3 regions of the Rossellomorea sp. y25 genome follow, and region 2 is predicted to be linked to each of the others. Evidence: riboswitches for the same ligand, from Rfam matches in the RefSeq annotation. Region 2 holds a riboswitch; each other region holds the start of a gene.
The links. A riboswitch is a leader RNA that binds a small molecule or an ion and turns the genes downstream of it on or off. The one in region 2 is predicted to bind lysine.
Positions count from the first base shown of each region.

Region 1: it holds a riboswitch for lysine, as region 2 does, so the genes downstream of both, lysA (diaminopimelate decarboxylase) here and AAEM60_RS19205 (Na+/H+ antiporter NhaC family protein) in region 2, are expected to answer to the same signal.
Region 3: it holds a riboswitch for lysine, as region 2 does, so the genes downstream of both, AAEM60_RS16660 (aspartate kinase) here and AAEM60_RS19205 (Na+/H+ antiporter NhaC family protein) in region 2, are expected to answer to the same signal.

Region 1 is NZ_CP145886.1:1,121,993-1,128,735, forward strand. It holds gene AAEM60_RS05590 (multidrug resistance efflux transporter family protein) at 1-660, opposite strand, end outside; gene AAEM60_RS05595 (XRE family transcriptional regulator) at 753-1,343, shown strand; gene AAEM60_RS05600 (sigma-70 family RNA polymerase sigma factor) at 1,701-2,237, shown strand; gene AAEM60_RS05605 (DUF4179 domain-containing protein) at 2,218-3,618, shown strand; lysine riboswitch at 3,738-3,914, shown strand; gene lysA (diaminopimelate decarboxylase) at 4,030-5,316, shown strand; partial or broken gene AAEM60_RS05615 (dicarboxylate/amino acid:cation symporter) at 5,360-6,598, shown strand.
Region 2 is NZ_CP145886.1:3,794,492-3,801,234, reverse strand. It holds gene AAEM60_RS19225 (bifunctional UDP-sugar hydrolase/5'-nucleotidase) at 1-587, shown strand, start outside; gene AAEM60_RS19220 (DUF1805 domain-containing protein) at 644-946, shown strand; gene AAEM60_RS19215 (HD-GYP domain-containing protein) at 1,139-2,251, shown strand; gene yunB (sporulation protein YunB) at 2,311-3,075, shown strand; lysine riboswitch at 3,155-3,337, shown strand; gene AAEM60_RS19205 (Na+/H+ antiporter NhaC family protein) at 3,453-5,018, shown strand; gene AAEM60_RS19200 (sodium-dependent transporter) at 5,339-6,743, shown strand, end outside.
Region 3 is NZ_CP145886.1:3,266,792-3,273,534, reverse strand. It holds gene uvrC (excinuclease ABC subunit UvrC) at 1-1,329, shown strand, start outside; lysine riboswitch at 1,701-1,879, shown strand; gene AAEM60_RS16660 (aspartate kinase) at 2,083-3,321, shown strand; gene AAEM60_RS16655 (YslB family protein) at 3,416-3,853, opposite strand; gene AAEM60_RS16650 (succinate dehydrogenase cytochrome b558 subunit) at 4,207-4,815, shown strand; gene sdhA (succinate dehydrogenase flavoprotein subunit) at 4,887-6,650, shown strand; gene sdhB (succinate dehydrogenase iron-sulfur subunit) at 6,650-6,743, shown strand, end outside.

The sequences.
Region 1 (6,743 bases), 2.0 Mb from region 2:
CTCGCTTGGTGCCCCAACCTCGAAGAACGCATAGCATCCTAAGATCAGCCAGAAAGGAGTGCTTGCGATCGTCATCCCGAGCACACGTTGGAAGGTATCAAGCTTGCCACCGCACACCTCCATCATTTTCCGGTTTCCAAGAGGATAAGCAAAGGCTGCGATGATCACAGGTAAGATCCCAACGGCCATTTCAGAAAAGGACAATCCACTGGCATTTTCCTGTTGAATGAAGAGAACCCCAACTAAAATGATGGAGGATATGGCCAAAGCTCTTTTTTGAATGGTATGCCTGCGCCTGGCCGGCCCGGAAGTATAAAATAAAGGAGCGAGTAAGATGCCTGCGACGATGGTAAACTGCCACGTGCCCGCTACAAGCCAACCCGGTCCGTACGCAGCCGCATAGGTGATAGGACCATAAAAGAGGACAAACCCGACAAAGCTCCACGTCAGCCATTCGAATGGTTTCTTCTTCATTTCAATCCAGACTTGATTTATATTCTTCCGTAAACCTACAATAAGGAATAGGAAGGGTAGCATGAACAGGAATCGCAGGGATGAACTCCACATCCAGCTTCCACCAGCGAGCTCCATGGACCGGTTCAGAATAAAGGTAACGGCAAAGAACATAGATGAAATGACACCGAGAGCAAGCTCTTTGATGATGAACACTCCTTTCCAATACATATACTATAGTTTATTTTTTATATATTATAATATACTTACATACGTTGTCTATAGAAAGAGGTAGGATTATGAGTAATGACGGTTTGACTTGGCAGGACCCGGAAAAATTGGCTAGGCACGTCGGGATGACACTGAGACATATACGACATGAGCGTGGGCTAAACCTCCAGGAACTCGCAGCTATGACCGATGTCAGTACTTTGACTTTGGGCAAGATCGAAAGGGGAGAGGCGAATCCATCTTTGACGATCATATGGAAAATTGCGAACGGACTCGCGATCCCCATTTCGGCCCTTCTCGTGGAAAAACAAGAAGTCCAGATTTCCCGGAAAAATGAAGGGAGCAAAGTGATCAGTGCCAATGAGTCCTTGACCCTGGAACCGATGTTTACTTCCTCTGGCTACAGCTCATTGGAAACCCACAGGGCCTTCCTGAAACCGGACAGTGAGTACCGTGCGGATGCCCACCAGCCCGGGGTGATTGAATTTGTAACCGTTATGGAAGGAAAAGTACGTGTGAAGGTGCAGGATGAAGTATTCGAGCTCAGTCAGTATGACTCGATCAAATTCCATGGGGATAAAGGCCATAGTTACATGAATATGGAATCAATAGAAGCGGTCCTCCACTTTGTGATGATCTATACGGGACGGGCGGATTGAAGCTTATCGAGACGGATAAGCTTTTTTTAGTGAAAAGCATTACGATGGAAGATAAAAAAGGATTTTTCAACCTTTCTTTGGCTTTTGGATCATTTTCATTCAATCTTGGTGGAGGATGACCCCATCCTACTTAATTGCGTCGAAATCGTCCATGATTGCGTCATTTTCAAGGTGAATTGCGTCATGATCGAAGTAATTGCGTCGATTTCAAATTTATTGCGTCGTTTTTCATAGTTTATGCGTCTTTTTGAAATAAATGGTAACTACCCTCAGTCTACATCGCATGACACCCCATAAAAAATTCCTTGAAACTTTTCCCGCCTCACCCGACTCTAATGAATGACAGGAGGTTAATCAATGGATGTGAAACTCGTAAAAAGAGCAATCAAAGGGAATGAACAGGCATTTGAAAGGCTGATCCACTCAGAAAGCGAGAAGCTGTACAGGACGGCATTTCTATATGTAAGAAATAAAGAGGATGCTCTCGACGTGGTGCAGGAAACGGTTTGTAAAGCATTCACCTCGATAGCCCGTTTGAAGAACCCAGAGTATTTCAGCACCTGGCTGATCAAGATCCTGATACATACGGCATACAGCATGTTGAAGAAACAAAACCGACTGGTCCTGACGGGGGATGAGTTTCTAGACAACACTCTCGTCTCAGAAGAAACGGATATAGAAGGGCGGATCGACTTGATTACGGCCATGGCGTCTTTGAATCAGCACTATCAAACCGTCATTATCTTATTCTACTTCCAGGGTCAGTCGATCAAGATGATATCCGATACGATGGGTACGCCTGAAGGGACGGTCAAGACGTATCTTCACCGGGCGAAGCTGGAATTGAGAATGCTGCTGGAAGGAGTGAATCAGTATGGACAAAAAATGGTTTGAGGAAGAAATGAACAGCATCGAGGTACCAAAAGAAAAGGTTTTTGAGGCAATTTCAACAGGAATCCAAGAAGGCAGAAAACAAAAGGTCCGGAAAAAAACGGTCAAGATAAGTGCCGCATTTACCACCGCTGCTGCCTCCATGGTACTCGTATCGGGCTTCCTGTTCTCACCTGTGAACAATGCACTGGCCAAACTGCCTGTACTGGGTGCCATTTATGAAAAAGTCGGTTCGGATGTCGGAAAAGAACTCTATTTCAGCGATAAAGTGACGGAAGTTAATCAGGCCGCCACTTCCAACGGCGTCGATGTGACAATCACAAGCACATATTATGACGGGAACGTCATCGGAGTCACCTTCAAGGCGAAGGGTGATGACCTTTCCATCGAACATATGGACGAAGGGAATCGTCCGGTGAGCGGCTACAGCTATCATCTCTTCGACGGTAAGGATCAGAATCAATGGGGATCGGGAAGTTCGGGTCTTAAAAAAGACGGGGATGAGTTCATAGGCTCGATCGAATTTTACCGGGATGGGAAAGAACCGCCGGAAAACTTCACGCTTCCGTTAACGTTCACCCATATGGCAGATGTGAACGGTACCTGGACCTTTGATGTACCGGTCAAGAGGATTCCATCTGAAAAGATCAAAACAGATGTAAGGACAGAATCGCCCAATGGGGAATTTGAGCTGCAAGTAACATCTGTCACTAAAGGAAAAGCTACGACTACGCTGGAGTATACCTATTCGGTGGAGTCCGAGAAGGATACGTTAAATCTGATTGTGTTTGATGACTTAGGGAACCGGTTATCAAAGTCCAGTGCAGAGACACTAAATATCAAAGAAATTGACGGTTATTATCAAAAGACTGTCAGGGAGCTGTTCACGAGTAAACTCAGTGATAAAGCACAGTCGCTGAAAGTCCAGGCTGATATGGAGCGAGTAGATGAAGACGGCATCAACTCACTGAAGGATTCACCTCCATTCCAGGTGAAGAGCCCTCGTTTTGGTTATCAGGTCACGGTACAAGATATCCAAAACGCAAAAGGGAAGGTGACAGTCGATTTCACCATTGATCATATCAAAGAGAAACAATTCCAATATGACATATTAAAGAGCTTTGCTCAATTCGTTCAGGTGATCCCATCAAAAGATATTAAAAGAAATGCGAAGGATGAACTGGATTATAATGAGATGCTGAATCATATGATCAGAAGTGCTAAAACGAAAACAGTGGATAAGGATACTCTCCGTTATCAATCCACGTTTACATTGCCTCAGGATGCCAACCTTGAGGACTACTCACTGATTGTCCCATTCGAGACATTGAGCAGAAATGATAAGCCGGTCAAAATGAAACCGTTCGAAATCAATCTGAAATAAAATGATCCACGAAATCCCCGGGCTACTTCCGGGGGTTTTGCCTATTTCTCTTTCAAAAACCAATTGACAACTATTTTAAGAGAGTGGTATAGTAATTCAAACAAAATAATACGTCACTCTCTGATAATAGAGGCGCGAGTATGATGAGTATCTTCTTTGAGAATAATGGATTCCGGGATAAGAAGGGAAAGGCAGATCGCCGAAGCAGAAAATAGCCAATTCTATTTTTTGTTGGGCCAGCATTGAAGAAATGTTGGACTGTCACAATGAAAAAGTTGTGGAGAACTATTGAAGAGATGTTAATACATAGTCTTCATTATGTTTCCAAAACTTTTGATGATAAACCGTATGAGCATCGCTTCATACGGTTTTTTTGTGTTTTTTTAGAGAGAGTCAAAAGGAGTAAAGGATATGAGTACAGTTGATGTGAATGTTCGTGGAGATCTTGAAATCGGAGGAATGAGCACGGGTGAGTTGGTGGAGACCTATGGCACGCCTTTAATGGTTTACGATGAAGGAATGATTCGTGAAAATGCCCGACTTTTCCGTAATGCCTTCAACGAAAGCGGATTGCAGTTCCAGGTGGCATATGCGAGTAAAGCGTTCCTATGTAAAGAGATGGTGCGCCTGGCAGAGCAGGAGGAGTTATCACTGGATGTTGTATCCGGCGGGGAATTGTATACGGCCCTTGAGGCAGGTTTTCCAGCGGAGCGTATTCATTTTCATGGGAACAACAAGTCAGAAGAGGAGCTACTCATGGCACTTGAGGCTAAAATCGGCTGCTTTGTTGTCGATAGTTTCCTAGAGCTTGAACTGCTGCATGATCTGGCCAAGGAGCGTGAGCAGCAGGTTCAGATCCTGATCAGGGTCACGCCAGGTGTGGAAGCCCACACCCATGAGTACATCACGACGGGACAGGAGGATTCGAAATTCGGATTCAGCATTTCCAACGGACAGGCGAATACGGCGATTCAGTTAGCTCTCCACAAGCCGTACTTCTCATTACTCGGTCTGCATTCACATATTGGATCTCAGATTTTCGAACGGGAAGGGTTTGATCAGGCGATTCAAGTACTGGCAGATTTCCTGCAGCGGATCCGGATCGAATTTGATGTGACTATACCGGTGCTGAATATCGGCGGAGGATTCGGTGTCCGGTACACGGAAGAAGACCAGCCCCTGCCGATTCCAACGTATGTGAAGGGCATTACCGATAGTGTGAAGACCTATTTCACCAAGAATGAATATCCGCTCCCTGAAGTATGGGTGGAGCCGGGACGAAGCATGGTGGCTGAAGCTGGGACGACCTTGTATAAAGTGGGGTCGAAGAAAATCATTCCCGATGTGCGCACGTACGTCGCGATCGACGGGGGGATGACGGACAATATTCGCCCGGCCCTCTATCAGGCGAAATACCATGCGGTGCTTGCCAATCGTCCCCATGAGGAATGCACGGAGCTTGTGAGTATTGCCGGGAAATGCTGCGAATCCGGTGACATGCTGATCTGGGACCTGATGCTGCCACCGACGAATTACGGTGATATTCTGGCCGTGTTCAGTACAGGAGCCTACGGGTATTCCATGGCGAGTAATTATAATCGGATTCCAAGACCGGCTGTTGTGTTTGTAAAGGATGGGGAATCACGGGTCGTGATCGAGCGTGAATCGTATGCTGATTTAGTTCGGAATGACCGGTAAAGAATAATCCACCTTACAATCATAATGAAGAGGAGAACATAGAATGAAAAACATATTTAAAACGTACGGATTAGCCATCACACTACTCGCATCCATTATCATAGGATCCATTATCGGACTGACCATGGGAGAGAAAGCAGAAATGTTAAAACCCTTGGGAGATATCTTCCTGAATCTCCTCTTTACGATCGTGGTACCCCTGGTTTTCTTTTCGATCTCATCGGCGATCGCCAATTTGGAATCGAAAGGTCAATTTAAGAAAATCATGCGCAGTATGCTGGTGATATTCCTGATCACCACGATCATCTCGTCTGTGTTGATGATTGTGGGAGTGAAGGTTTTTTCCCCGACGGAAGGTATTACCATCAGTCTGGACTAGTCAGTTGAAACAGAAGACATCCAATTGGGGGACCAAATCGTCCAAACCTTTACTGTGGATAATTTCATTGAATTATTTACACGGGAGCATATGCTGCCCCTTATCTTGTTTTCAGTGGCACTCGGATTTGCCACGAATCGACTGGGGGAAAAAGCAGAGCCATTGAAAAAAATCCTACAGGCAGGGGCCGATGTGAGCATGAAGTTGGTATCGTATATCATGTATTATGCCCCAATCGGTCTGGCTGCCTATTTTGCTACATTAGTAGGAACGTTCGGGGCAAGCTTACTATCTTCTTATTTGCGTTCTTTCCTATTGTATTTAGTGATAGCGGTGATTTACTTTGTAGTGGTTTTCTCCTTCTATGCCTTTGTGGCAGGAGGGAAAAGAGGGGTGAGAGGCTTTTGGAAGCATAACCTTTTACCTGCGGCAACCGCAATCGGAACACAAAGCTCAGTGGCAACCATTCCTGCCAATCTGGATGCAACGAAAAAGATGGGGGTATCCAATGCCGTTCGAGAAACGGTCATTCCTATTGGAGCGTCGATTCATAAAGACGGCTCGGCCATGGGGGCCATCTTGAAAATCGTCTTTGCATTTGGCGTTCTGGGCATTCCTTTTGAAGGGCTTGATACGTACCTTATAGCGGTATTGGTCGCGATTATCACCGCAATCGTCATGGGGGGGATCCCTGGAGGAGGACTGATTGGTGAAATGTTCATCATCGCCGCCTACGGGCTGACGCCGGAAGTGCTTCCGTTATTAGCGGTGATCTCAACTATAATCGATATTCCGGCTACGTTACTGAACGCAACAGGAGACAACGCAGTAGCCGTGCTGGTCGAACGATTTACTAAGAAAAAAACCATTGCCGGCAGGAAAGACATAGAATCGGTAGCGTAGATAGGACAAGGGGACAGGTAAACTGATAACTAGTCATTCATCATTCAAGTGACCTCTACGCATTCATTTTTCAACTAGCTATTTCACACGAGTTGGGACATAATGATGGATCTAATATCCCGTTCGGAAAGTCTCTATTAATGCA
Region 2 (6,743 bases):
CCTCTGTCGAAAAGGAAGAACAGGAAAGCCTGGAGTGGTATCAGGCAGGAGAGGATTTGTTAAGAAAAGAAGTATCATCTCTTACGAAATCCTTATCCGTGGATTGGTTCAATCCATCCCCGCTTCCGAACGTTTTATGTGATGCCCTTGCTGAATGGTGCCGGGCTGATTGTGCCTTTCTTAATTCAGGCTTGCTCATCGATGGACTGAGTGAGGGATCGGTGACGAAACAGGATTTGCATCGCATCCTGCCTCATCCGATCAATCCCTGCCTGATTAAGGTGAAGGGGGCGGAGCTTAAGGAAATCATTAAACAAACATTTAATGAGGAATGGCCGCATCTTCAAGTGAAAGGGTTAGGGTTCAGAGGCAAAGTGATGGGACGATTTGTATACACGAATGTTCAATTCGGAGACCATGAAATCTTAATCGATAACAAGCCGATCGATTCTCAGAAAGTGTACAAGCTTGCCTTACCTGATATGTTCACGTTTGGACACTTCTTTCCTGACCTTCAAAGACTAGAAAAAAAATACTTTATGCCTGAGTTTTTACGAGATGTTCTTGAATGGAAATTAAAGCAGTAAATGTTTCACCGTTTCCTTTTCCGCGTCATACATATGAGTGAAAGGAGCGATGAAACATGATGAATGTATTTCCGATTACCATTCAGGGACATACCTTTTTAGCGATTTCTGTTGAACTGCCCAAAACCAATCTCCTCGTTGTGACGAGTGATATAGGATATATAATGTGTGGAGCACTGGACGTAGCGTTACTAAATGAGAAGTTAAAAGACAGAGGAATCATTGCAGGAAGAGCCGTCGGTGTAAAAACAATCGATCAGCTACTTGATGCCCCTCTTGAATCCATCACCATAGAAGCAGAAAATCGCGGCATCACACCGGGCATGATCGGCCGGGATGCATTGTTAAAAATGATATAAGTGTCAAGAAGGACCAGTTGCTCTTTTGAGGGCGCTGGTTTTTGTTTTGGTGTCGGAGGACACCATCAATATTCTTTCATGAATAATTAACAATATACAAGGAAATACACCTTGCAAGAACGTTTTTATCCTTTATAATGGAGATACTAGGAAATTTTGTCGAAAAATGAAAGAATTACATAGGAGAATTCTATGAGGCTTATATCAACTAGGGCTTTGAAACCGGGCATGGTTCTAGCTACAACCGTATATAATATGAGAGGTCAAGCTTTAATTCATGATAACGTTCCGATAACAGAACGCATGATTTATAGATTGCAGGAGCTTAGTATTCAGTATGTCTATATTGAAGACTCGCTTTCGAGCGGAATCCATGTAAATGGGACCGTTTCGAATAAAGTGAGACAGCAAGCTGTAAACAATATTGAAATGGCCTTTAATCAATTAAGCGCATCGAAAACGGCGCCAAGTGCGCTCATGATTGAAGATAGTGCTAAGCAATTGAAGCAGGTGATTGATGTAGTCTTGTCTGAAGTAAAGGCAAATCATGATCTCCTAACCATTTTGACAGATGTTTTCACATATGATTCCTATATTTTTCATCATTCATTTAATGTTACATTGTATACGCTCTCAATTGGTCTTGAACTTAAGCTCTCTGCTAAACAGCTCGAGCAGTTAGGGGTGGGAGCGATTTTGCATGATATCGGTAAGATGCTGGTACCAGAGGAGATTCTATTGAAGCCAGGTAAGCTGACAGAAGGCGAGTTCTCTGAAATTAAGAAGCATTCTGAACACGGCTTTGAGATTCTGAGACAGCTTCATTCTGTGTCTTTGATCATTGCTCATTGCGCTTATCAGCATCATGAGAGGCTTGATGGATCCGGTTATCCACGGGGAATCAAAGGCGAGGATATTCATCCGTTTGCAAAAATCATTGCAGTGGCGGATGTATTTGACGCCATGACGTCTAATCGTGTGTATCGGAAAGCCATGCTTCCACATCAAGCGTTGGAGGTATTATATGCAGGCAGCGGCACCCTGTTTGATACAAATGTAATCGGAGCCTTCAGGTCTTCTGTTGCCATCTATCCAAATGGGATGGTTGTGGAGCTGAATGATGGCCGAAAAGGAATAGTGACAGATCAAAATAAAGGGGTAACGGATCGACCGGTGATTCGGATCATCGAAGAAGACGGACAGGAATTACAAACCCCTTATCCCATTGATTTAAGCACGGAATTAGATAAGGTGATTACCGGGTTTGACCCGGATTATGAACCCCAATCTCTAAAAATTAAATAATTTTTTTGCGTTAAACCCCTCTTACTGTGCATACAAATAGCTTGTAAGGGGGGATTTTTTTGTCAAAGTTTAAAACATACAAACCCCGAAGAGGAGGGCCGCTACCTTTTCGATATGTGATGATCATTACGATTCTATTCTTTATGATATCTACTGGATTCGGGTTGTGGATCATTAATAAAGGTTTAAAACCGACACTTCTTGCTTATGCTGAGACCCAGACCAGCAGGATCGGTACGTTAGTTATCAATAAAGCAATTAACAAAAAAATTGCCGATGTTCTTGATATTTCGGATATAACGGAAGAAGTGAAGAATACAGAAGGCGATATTGTCTCATTTAAATACAATACTCAGACAATCAACCGGGTTCAGGCAGAAATCACAAACTTAGTACAGCAAAACCTGCAGGAAGCAGAGGAAGGAAATTTAGAAAACCTGGAATTTATTACCGAAGTGGAAATCGATGAAGGGAAATCTAAAGCAGCGAAGGGCATCACTTACTCGGTGCCTCTTGGTCAGGCGACCAACAACGTGTTACTCGGTAATCTGGGTCCAAAAGTGCCCATTCGCTTTCATTCGATCGGGGATGTCCGTTCCGATATTAAAACGACAGTAGAGCAATTTGGGATCAATAATGCTGTTGTAAAAGTGTTTGTCGAGCTTGAAGTCAATGTCCAGATCATCATTCCATTTGCAACGAAAACGGAAACCATCAAGCAGGATATCCTGGTTGCCATGGGTACCGTTCACCTGGATGTACCACAGTTTTATAACAATGGTGGAGGTGAATCCAGCCCATCCATTGAAATTCCCACAAATTAGTCAGGAAAAAAAGTTGTCAAAAGAATGATAGTTTGTTATATTAATAAAGAAAATTTAATAACACACCACATCATCAGTCCGATGGGGTAGAGGCGCAGGGTTCAAGAGTATGCTGTTTGAGGATGACAACTGGGAGAACAGATGAAAGGGAACTTTTGCCGAAGTAAATATGCATGTCGAAGGTGTATTTGCTGGGGTTATCTTGAAGAAGGATAACACTGTCATTATAGGGGAATCTCTATAATGGGGAGCTACAGATCGTGATGGAGCACTTAAATTACTTACTAAGGTAATGATAGTTTCTCTATCGTTGCCTTTTTTTATTATCCTCTGTCATGCTACGATGGTTCCCCCCTATCAAATAGGAGGAGGACACTATGGAAAACACGATTTACTCACTATTACCACCCCTTTTAGCCATTCTTATGGTTATACTTACGAGACGGGTTCTACTTTCACTCGGAGTAGGAATCGTTGCGTCTGCCTTTCTGTTAGCAGATTTCTCAATTACAAAAACATTCAGCTTTATGTGGGACGCCTTTAAAGGCATCTTTGTCGCAGATGGAGCACTCAACACCTGGAATGTCTATATTATTTTCTTCTTACTTATTCTTGGTGTGATCACGGCGTTTGTGAACATTTCCGGCGGTAGCCGCGCATTTGGTGAATGGGCTATGAAACGTGTGAAAACGAGAAAAGGGGCACAGCTTCTTGCAGCCGTTTTAGGTATCATAATTTTTATTGATGACTATTTTAACGCCCTTGCTGTAGGACAGGTTTCGAGACCCATTACGGATCGCCACAAAATTTCACGTGCAAAACTAGCCTATATCATTGACTCCACATCGGCACCGATTTGTGTCGTTTCACCAATCTCAAGCTGGGGAGCGTACATTATCGGGATTATCGGTTCGATTCTTGCTGCACACAGCATCACTGAATACACAGCATTTTCAGCATTCGTTCAAATGATTCCAATGAACCTTTACGTCTGGGCAGCTGTCCTTCTTGTGATCATGGTTGCTGCTAAAGGCTTGGACTTCGGAAAAATGAAAGAGCATGAAGTAAGAGCCCTTGAAACAGGAGCCCTTTATGACCCTGAAAAAGAGATTCCAGGCGAATTGAAAAATGATCTGCCTGTAAGCTCGAAAGGATCAGTAGGAGATCTTGTCTGGCCAATCGTGGCTCTGGTCATCGGTACAATCGGAATGATGCTCTGGACAGGGTATCAAGCCGTCGGATCATTTGACATCCTGCCGATATTTGAAAATACAGATGTAACGAAATCTTTATTATATGGTGGATTATTCGGTCTCCTTGTTGCGCTGATCTTCTTCCTTCGTCAAGTCAGCTTGAAAGGAATTGAAGGCAAAGCCGTTGGAGTAGCAGTAGTGGAAGGAATCAAATCCATGCTGCCAGCCGTTTACATTCTTATCTTCGCATGGACGATCGTAACATTGATCGATCAATTGCAAACAGGTACGTATCTTGCGGGTCTGGTTGAACAATCCAGCTTACCGATGCAGGCACTTCCGGTCATCTTGTTCTTAGTTGCCGGAATCATGGCGTTCTCCACAGGGACATCCTGGGGATCGTTTGGTATCTTACTGCCGATCGCCGGGGAAATTGCAGCAGCGACAGATGTAAGTATCTTATTGCCTGCTATGGCAGCCGTTTTAGCTGGATCCGTATTGGGAGATCACTGTTCTCCAATCTCAGATACGACGATCCTTTCCTCAACTGGAGCAGGAAGCAATCATATCGATCACGTTCTCACACAGCTTCCATATGCATTGATCGGAGCGGTTGCTGCTTCAATTGGATACCTTGTACTGGGATTCACTGGTAGCACGTTACTTGGTTTAGGAGTTGTGATTATTTTAATCCTGGCATTCGCTTTTCTGTTTGGTGAAAAAGCAAAACCGGCTGTATCAGAACAATAATGAAATGAAGAACCAGGAGCTCATCGGCTCCTGGTTTTTTTATGCAATTTTCACTTGATGTCAGGGTATTTATTAAAACCCATGGTGGTATCAAGAAATCCCCCTCGACCTTTCCAATCATTAATCCTTCATGTTTCGACAAAATTCATATAGTGAAATAGTACCTGTCCCAATTTGAAAAAATCTCTCTGTAGGCTTAAAAATAGCTTTGACAATTGTCCTGGAACTAGCTATACTGACTTTAGATTATAAATAATCTGAAAATATAAAAATTTCAAATACCTTAATATGGTAGTTGAAAAGAACTAGGGGGGACCAATATGGAGAATCGTGCCCAGTTTGGAACACGAGCAGGATTTATTCTAGCTGCCGTCGGGTCAGCAATCGGTTTGGGAAACATTTGGCGTTTTCCGGCAGTAGCGTATGAAAATGGTGGAGGAGCATTCTTTATTCCTTATTTATTCGCTCTTCTAACAGCGGGAATTCCATTATTAGTACTTGAATTTACATTAGGTCATAAGTACCGTGGCTCAGCACCGCTATCTTATTTCCGTCTTAATAGGAAATCAGAGTGGCTTGGCTGGTGGCAGGTGTTAATTGCATTTGTTATTTCTACCTATTATGCCGTCATTATCGCGTGGGCGATGTCCTACAGTGTATTTTCTTTCAATCTAGGTTGGGGCAAGGATACAGAGTCATTCTTATTCAATGACTATTTAAAGCTTACGGTTGATCCTGGTCAAACGGGCAGTATCGTTCCTGGAGTATTCATTCCACTTGTATTGGTCTGGGTGATTACATTAGGAATTCTTTTCAAAGGTGTAAAGAAAGGAATCGAAGTAGCGAATAAGATCTTTATTCCGGCACTAGTTATTTTATTCTTAATCATTGTTGTTCGCGCTTTAACATTACCTGGAGCATTGGATGGTCTGGACGCTTTCTTCAAACCGGATTTCAGCAAAATTGCTGATCCAAGTGTATGGGTAGCAGCATACGGACAGATTTTCTTCAGTTTATCAATCGCTTTTGCAATCATGATTACGTATTCGAGTTATCTTCCGAAGAAATCGGATATTACAAATAACGCGTTCATCACAGGATTCAGTAACTCGGGCTTTGAATTATTAGCAGGTATTGGAGTATTTGCTGCTTTAGGTTTCATGGCTCAATCTCAAGGTGTAGGTGTTCAGGAAGTAGTAAGCGGGGGAGTTGGATTGGCGTTTGTGGTATTCCCGCAAATCATTAATGAATTCCCGGCCCTTAACGGATTATTCGGATTCTTGTTCTTCGCTTCCCTGGTATTAGCAGGGCTGTCATCACTTATCTCGATTACAGAGACGTATGTAGCAGGTGTTTCTGAGAAGTTCGGGGTTTCCCGTACAAAAGCCGTCCTATTCGGTGGAGGACTTTCTGCAATCATCTCTATCTTATTTGCGACTCAAGGTGGATTACTGTTCCTGGATGCGGCAGACTACTTTATCAATCAGTTTGGTGTAGCATTCGCCGGATTAGTTGAAGTTGTAGTAATTGCCTGGTTCTTACGCAAGTTAGGTGCATTTCAATCCCACGCCAATGGAATCTCTGATATCCAGCTTGGTGCATGGTGGAAGATATGCTTAGGTGTCATCACACCAATCGTCCTTGGATGGATGATGTTCGGTTTATTCAAAATGAACCTACTAAAAGAATTTGAAACTGAAACTGGAAACTACGGTGGTTACTCGG
Region 3 (6,743 bases), 530 kb from region 2:
TTACGGAAATGTTCCACCCTTCCCGATCGGGCGTGTTTGTACTATCACATGGGCCAATGTCTTGCTCCTTGTATTAAAGAAGTGAGCAAAGATACGTACCGTGAAATGACTGACGAAATATCCCGATTCTTAAATGGAGGCTACAAGGACATTAAGAATCAACTAACGGTGAAAATGAATGAAGCATCTGAAAATCTGGAATTTGAAAGAGCGAAGGAATTCCGTGATCAAATACTCCACATTGAAGCGACGATGGAAAAGCAGAAAATGACCATGACTGATTTCACCGATCGCGATGTATTTGGCTATTCGGTCGATAAAGGCTGGATGTGTGTACAAGTATTCTTCGTACGACAAGGTAAGCTTATTGAACGGGATGTGTCACTGTTCCCTCTATACAATGAACCCGAGGATGAATTTCTTACTTTCTTAGGACAGTTTTATTCAAAATCCATTCACTTTAAGCCAAAGGAAATATTTTTGCCTGAAGTGATTGATGAGGAACTGGCTGCTAAGCTGTTAGACGTGAAAATCACCCAGCCAAAGCGGGGGAAGAAGAGAGAGCTGGTGAAGCTTGCTGAGAAAAATGCGAAGCAGGCCCTTGAAGAAAAGTTCGCCCTAATCGAAAGAGATGAGGAAAGAACGATTAAGGCAATTGAACGTCTTGGTGAACATATGGGCATATATACTCCCTTCCGGATCGAAGCATTTGATAACTCGAATATTCAAGGTTCCGATCCCGTGTCTGCCATGATTGTGTTTCTTGACGGGAAACCCGCAAAGAAAGAGTATCGAAAGTACAAAATCAAAACCGTCAAGGGTCCCGATGATTATGATTCCATGCGGGAGGTTGTTCGCAGAAGGTATACGAGAGTCTTGAAGGATGGTCTCCCTTTACCGGATCTCATCATTATCGATGGCGGGAAAGGGCAGATTGAAGCGGCGAGGGATGTCATTGAGAATGAATTAGGTTTGGATATTCCTCTTGGCGGCCTTGCGAAAGACGATAAGCATCAGACGTCAGAACTGCTGTATGGGAATCCTTTGGAAATTGTTCCTCTTGAAAAGCGAAGTCAGGAATTTTATTTGCTGCAACGGATTCAGGATGAAGTTCACCGATTTGCCATCACGTTCCACCGCCAGCTCAGAGGGAAAAGCGCCTTCCAGTCCACCCTGGATGAGATTGACGGCATCGGACCGAAGCGTAAGAAGCAGCTTCTTAAACATTTTGGTTCCATGAAGAAAATGAAAGAAGCGACGGTGGAGGAGTTTATTGAGATAGGGATTCCGGAAGCTGTTGCGAAGGTTTTGAATGAGAAGTTGAAGTAAAGGATATTAGAATCTAAGTGTTGTTGATTATGGTCTTAGTTTACGTGCAATTAGTTGTCAAATTCAGTATGTCTTCCCACTTATCCCATAAAGTCTTTGTTGCATTAGAAGCACAGAGTGGATTGTAGCGGAAGGCACTTTACTCCTGCGGGAAATAGAGGAAAGGTCGAGACTCCGCAGGGCAAAGCCCGAGGAGGCTCGACTTCCTCCCCGCGGAAAGCGAGCACCTGCAGCGGAAATCAACCACCGCATGCTCATTCAATACAGCTCACGAAAGAATAATAAAATGAAATATTGTTTCAATTAGACATTGAATCAATATTTCCCCTGTGCTATAATTAACAAAAATTTATAACATTATCACTTTTTAAAGTGGTGATAGAGGTGCGAGCTTCAAGAGTACAGGCAAAGAGGAGTATGAGCTCCGTTGAGATGCCTGAAAAGGGGAGATTCGCCGAAGTGGTTTCAGTCTCATGCTGATTCCGCTGGTTCTACGTTTAAGAAATGTAGGATTGTCAAGATGATTCAATCTTGGAGAGCTATCTCACAATGCCGATGAACCTATTTTGTTTGTTCTGCTGTATGTTCATAAAGCAATGAGATATTATTCTCATTGCTTTTTTTATTATCCAGCACAGGAACTTTTCTTGGAAAAGAACCTGTTCTATGAACGTGTAGGATGATTGTGATTGTACTCTTCACCATCAAAAAATGAGTCGTGAATTTTCACTCAATGAGAAAGAGGGAGAAGCTGTGAGTATTATTGTTCAAAAATTCGGTGGGACTTCAGTAGGTTCTGTAGAAAGAATTCAAAATGTTGCGTCAAGAATTGCGGAAGAAAAAGAAAGAGGTAATGATGTAGTGGTGGTGGTATCTGCCATGGGGAAAACGACGGATACCCTCGTTGGATTGGCAAGGGAAATTACATCACAACCGAGTAAAAGAGAGATGGATATGCTGCTCTCAACCGGGGAACAGGTGACCATTTCACTCCTTACGATGGCTCTGATCCAAGCAGGACATGATGCCATCTCCTTTACAGGCTGGCAGGCCGGGATTGAAACGGAATCCGTTCATAGCAATGCGAGGATTACCAATATTCATACTGAAAAGATGATGGACCACCTCCAATCCGGGAGAGTTGTGATTGTAGCCGGATTCCAGGGCATGACAGAAACGGGTGAAATCACAACACTCGGCCGCGGTGGATCGGATACAACTGCTGTAGCAATTGCAGCTGCCCTGAAAGCAGAGCGTTGTGACATTTATACAGACGTAGACGGGGTATATACGACAGACCCGCGTTATATTAAAGGGGCAAGAAAGTTACCGTCCATTTCCTATGATGAAATGCTGGAACTGGCTAATTTAGGGGCTGGAGTCCTGCATCCACGGGCAGTGGAATTTGCCAAGAATTATCAAATTCCGTTAGAGGTCAGGTCAAGTATCGAAAAAGTTGAAGGAACGTATATTGAGGAGGAAGCAAGCATGGAACAAAACTTAATTGTGAGAGGCGTAGCCTTTGAAGCTGAAATTACACGTGTCACTGTATTTGGACTGGGTAACGCATTAACTGGACTATCTTCAGTGTTTACCACTTTAGCCAAAAATCATCTGAATGTAGACATTATCATTCAAAGCCAGACCGATCAGAATACGACCAATTTATCATTTTCGATTAAAGAACAGGATTTGGAGGAGACCCTCGCTGTTCTGGAACGAAACAAAGAGCAATTAGGCTTCACCCATGTTGAACATGAAAGTGAGCTTTCCAAAGTATCCATCGTGGGCTCCGGTATGATCTCAAATCCAGGTGTTGCAGCGGAAATGTTCGAAGTATTAGCTCAAAATGACATCGTGGTGAAAATGGTCAGCACCTCTGAAATCAAAGTATCTGCAGTGGTAGACGAGAAAAATATGCAAAAAGCGGCAGGCGTCCTACATACTGCATTTAACCTGGACGCGGTGAAGATGGAAGAAATCACGCTATAATACTAAAGCAGCATAGAACGGGACAAGTGAAAAAGGGTTGCCCCATCAAGTGGGGCAACCCTTTATTAAAGAATTAAAAGTATGTTGTTCAGGACTATTCTACTTTATCTTTTTCGTCCCATCTTACAATCACTTTAACTGAATGACTCCGTTTATGTAGTTCGTCAGCAGCTTCTGCCACACATTTTTTTTGTAACTGTATTTGTTCGGCAAGAAAGCCCGTTTCCAGTTTAAATGTGACATCCGACTTTAAGGAAAGGCGTCGTTCTATCACCGGTCCGCTTATTTCAAAGGTCATCTCATTCTTTTTTTGTTCCAGCAGTGCAAGAGTTCCCCAGCCGGCTTCATCGAAAAACGATACCAGTTCTTCTGATGACTGAAGGGGGAATTTCCGAGAGAGCTGTTTTCCACCCCAGTATAAAATATCGGGTGTATGCTTTCCTAAAATTTCTGGAATCAACATGTCACGTAAAATTTCATATCCGAAGATTGGAACGGACGGTTGATGTACTTCTTCTTTTTTCTGTTCCAAGTAAATCCCCTCTTTCTATAAAACTATTATATACATGAAAAGGGGAATTATCATCCCATACTTCGAAAAAATAACCATGGGATATTTTGGTGGTATAACTTTTATTTGATATTTATTTGAATTTTCGAACATTTAACAAGGCAATACCTCATCTTTTTTGTTATCAATATATTAAAAATATTTTTGCGATATTGTCGAATTTATGTATACGTTTTCTTGACGCTTCCACTCCTTGGGAGTAAAATGAACATGTCACATAATTGTTACAATATAAAATATGTATCGTCGTCTAGTCATTCTTAGAAAATGCATTAGAAAACGAATTCATATTTTATCATTAAGGGGGGTAAATCATGGCTGGAAATCGAGAATTTAATTATCGCAGGCTTCATTCATTGCTAGGTGTTATTCCAGTTGGATTATTTTTAACACAACATTTAGTCGTGAACCATTTTGCCACTGGTGGGGAAGAATCATTTAACCAAGCGGCACACTTTATGGAAAGTCTTCCTTTCCGTTATTTCCTTGAAATTTTTATCATCTTCCTTCCATTGTATTTCCATGCAATCTACGGAATTTACATTGCATTCACTTCTAAGAACAATGCAAGTAAGTTTGGCTATTTCCGTAACTGGATGTTTTTACTTCAACGTGTTTCCGGAGTAATCACATTTATTTTCGTTACATGGCATGTGTGGGAAACGAGAGTTGCGGCAGCATTCGGAGCTGAAGTGAACTTTCAAATGATGGAAAACATCTTATCAAATCCATTCATGCTAGGGTTTTATGTACTGGGTGTTCTTTCAACGATTTTCCACTTTGCGAATGGTCTTTGGTCATTCTGCGTAAGCTGGGGAATTACCGTTTCACCTCGTTCTCAATTAATTGCTACATATGTTACGATCGGAATTTTTGTAGCGTTATCGGTGGTCGGTATGCGCGCAATTTTCGCCTTCGTATAAGAAGAAATAGATACAAGTCTAATAGATTCAGTAAATGCTCTGAAGTATGGTAGGAAAAGGAGTGAGTCACGATGAGTAAAGGGAAAATCATCGTTGTCGGTGGTGGTTTAGCCGGCCTGATGGCCACAATTAAAGCAGCAGAAAAAGGAACGCAAGTAGATTTATTCTCACTGGTACCCGTTAAGCGTTCTCACTCTGTATGTGCACAAGGTGGTATTAACGGAGCCGTTAATACTAAGGGAGAAGGAGACTCTCCTTGGGAACATTTTGATGATACAGTGTATGGTGGGGATTTCTTAGCGAATCAACCGCCGGTTAAAGCAATGACTGAAGCGGCACCAGGAATTATTCATTTACTCGATCGTATGGGAGTAATGTTTAATCGTACACCGGAAGGGTTACTGGATTTCCGTCGTTTCGGTGGAACACAGCACCATAGAACCGCTTTCGCCGGTGCAACGACTGGTCAGCAATTATTATATGCTCTGGACGAGCAGGTTCGTCGTCATGAAGTAGCAGGACTAGTGGATAAATTCGAAGGCTGGGAATTCCTTGGCGTCGTGGTAGATGACGAAGGAGTGGCAAGGGGAATCGTTGCCCAAAACCTTCAGACAATGGAAATTAAATCGTTCGCAGCGGACGCCGTGATTATGGCAACAGGGGGACCTGGAATTATCTTCGGTAAATCTACAAACTCTGTCATCAACACCGGTTCGGCAGCATCAATCGTGTATCAACAAGGTGTTTACTATGCAAACGGTGAGTTCATTCAAATCCACCCGACGGCCATCCCTGGGGATGATAAGCTTCGCCTGATGAGTGAATCTGCCCGTGGTGAAGGTGGACGGGTTTGGACATATAAAGATGGTAAGCCATGGTACTTCCTCGAAGAGAAGTATCCTGCATATGGAAACCTTGTTCCACGTGATATCGCAACACGTGAAATCTTCGATGTGTGCGTAAATCAAAAGCTCGGTATCAACGGTGAAAACATGGTTTACCTTGATCTATCCCACAAAGATTCAAAAGAGCTTGATATTAAGCTTGGTGGAATCATCGAAATTTATGAGAAGTTCATGGGTGATGATCCGCGTAAAGTGCCAATGAAAATCTTCCCTGCGGTACACTATTCTATGGGTGGACTTTGGGTGGACTATGATCAAATGACAAATATCCCTGGATTATTCGCTGCTGGTGAGTGTGATTATTCTCAGCACGGGGGTAACCGCTTAGGAGCAAACTCATTACTATCCGCTATTTATGGTGGTATGGTTGCAGGACCTAATGCCATTAAATATATCGAAGGTTTAGAAAAAACGGCTGAGTCGGTACCTTCTTCTTTATTCGATCGTTATGTGAAACAGGAAGAAGAAAAATGGAACAACATCATGTCCATGAATGGTACTGAGAATGCTTACGTCATTCATAAAGAGCTTGGTGAGTGGATGACGGATAACGTAACCGTTGTACGTCATAACGATAAACTTAAACAAACCGATGAAAAGATCCAGGAATTGATGGAACGTTACCAAAATATCAATATCAATGATACGGCTAAATGGAGTAACCAAGGGGCAATATTCACCCGTCAATTGTGGAACATGCTTCAGCTTGCCCGTGTTATTACAATCGGTGCATTGAATCGTAACGAGAGCCGTGGGGCTCACTACAAACCTGACTTCCCTGAACGTAATGATGAAGAATTCCTGAAAACGACGATGGCAAAATACAATGCTGCGACGAATTCTCCGGAATTCCATTACGAAGAAGTAGATACTTCACTGATTGCACCACGTAAGCGTGACTATTCTAAGAAAAAAGGGGGAAATAAATGATGAGTGAAAACAAAAGAGTCCGTTTTATTATTACTCGTCAAGAAAGCCCGGAAACAGCCCCTTTCCAAGAAGAGTTCGAGCTTGATTATCGTC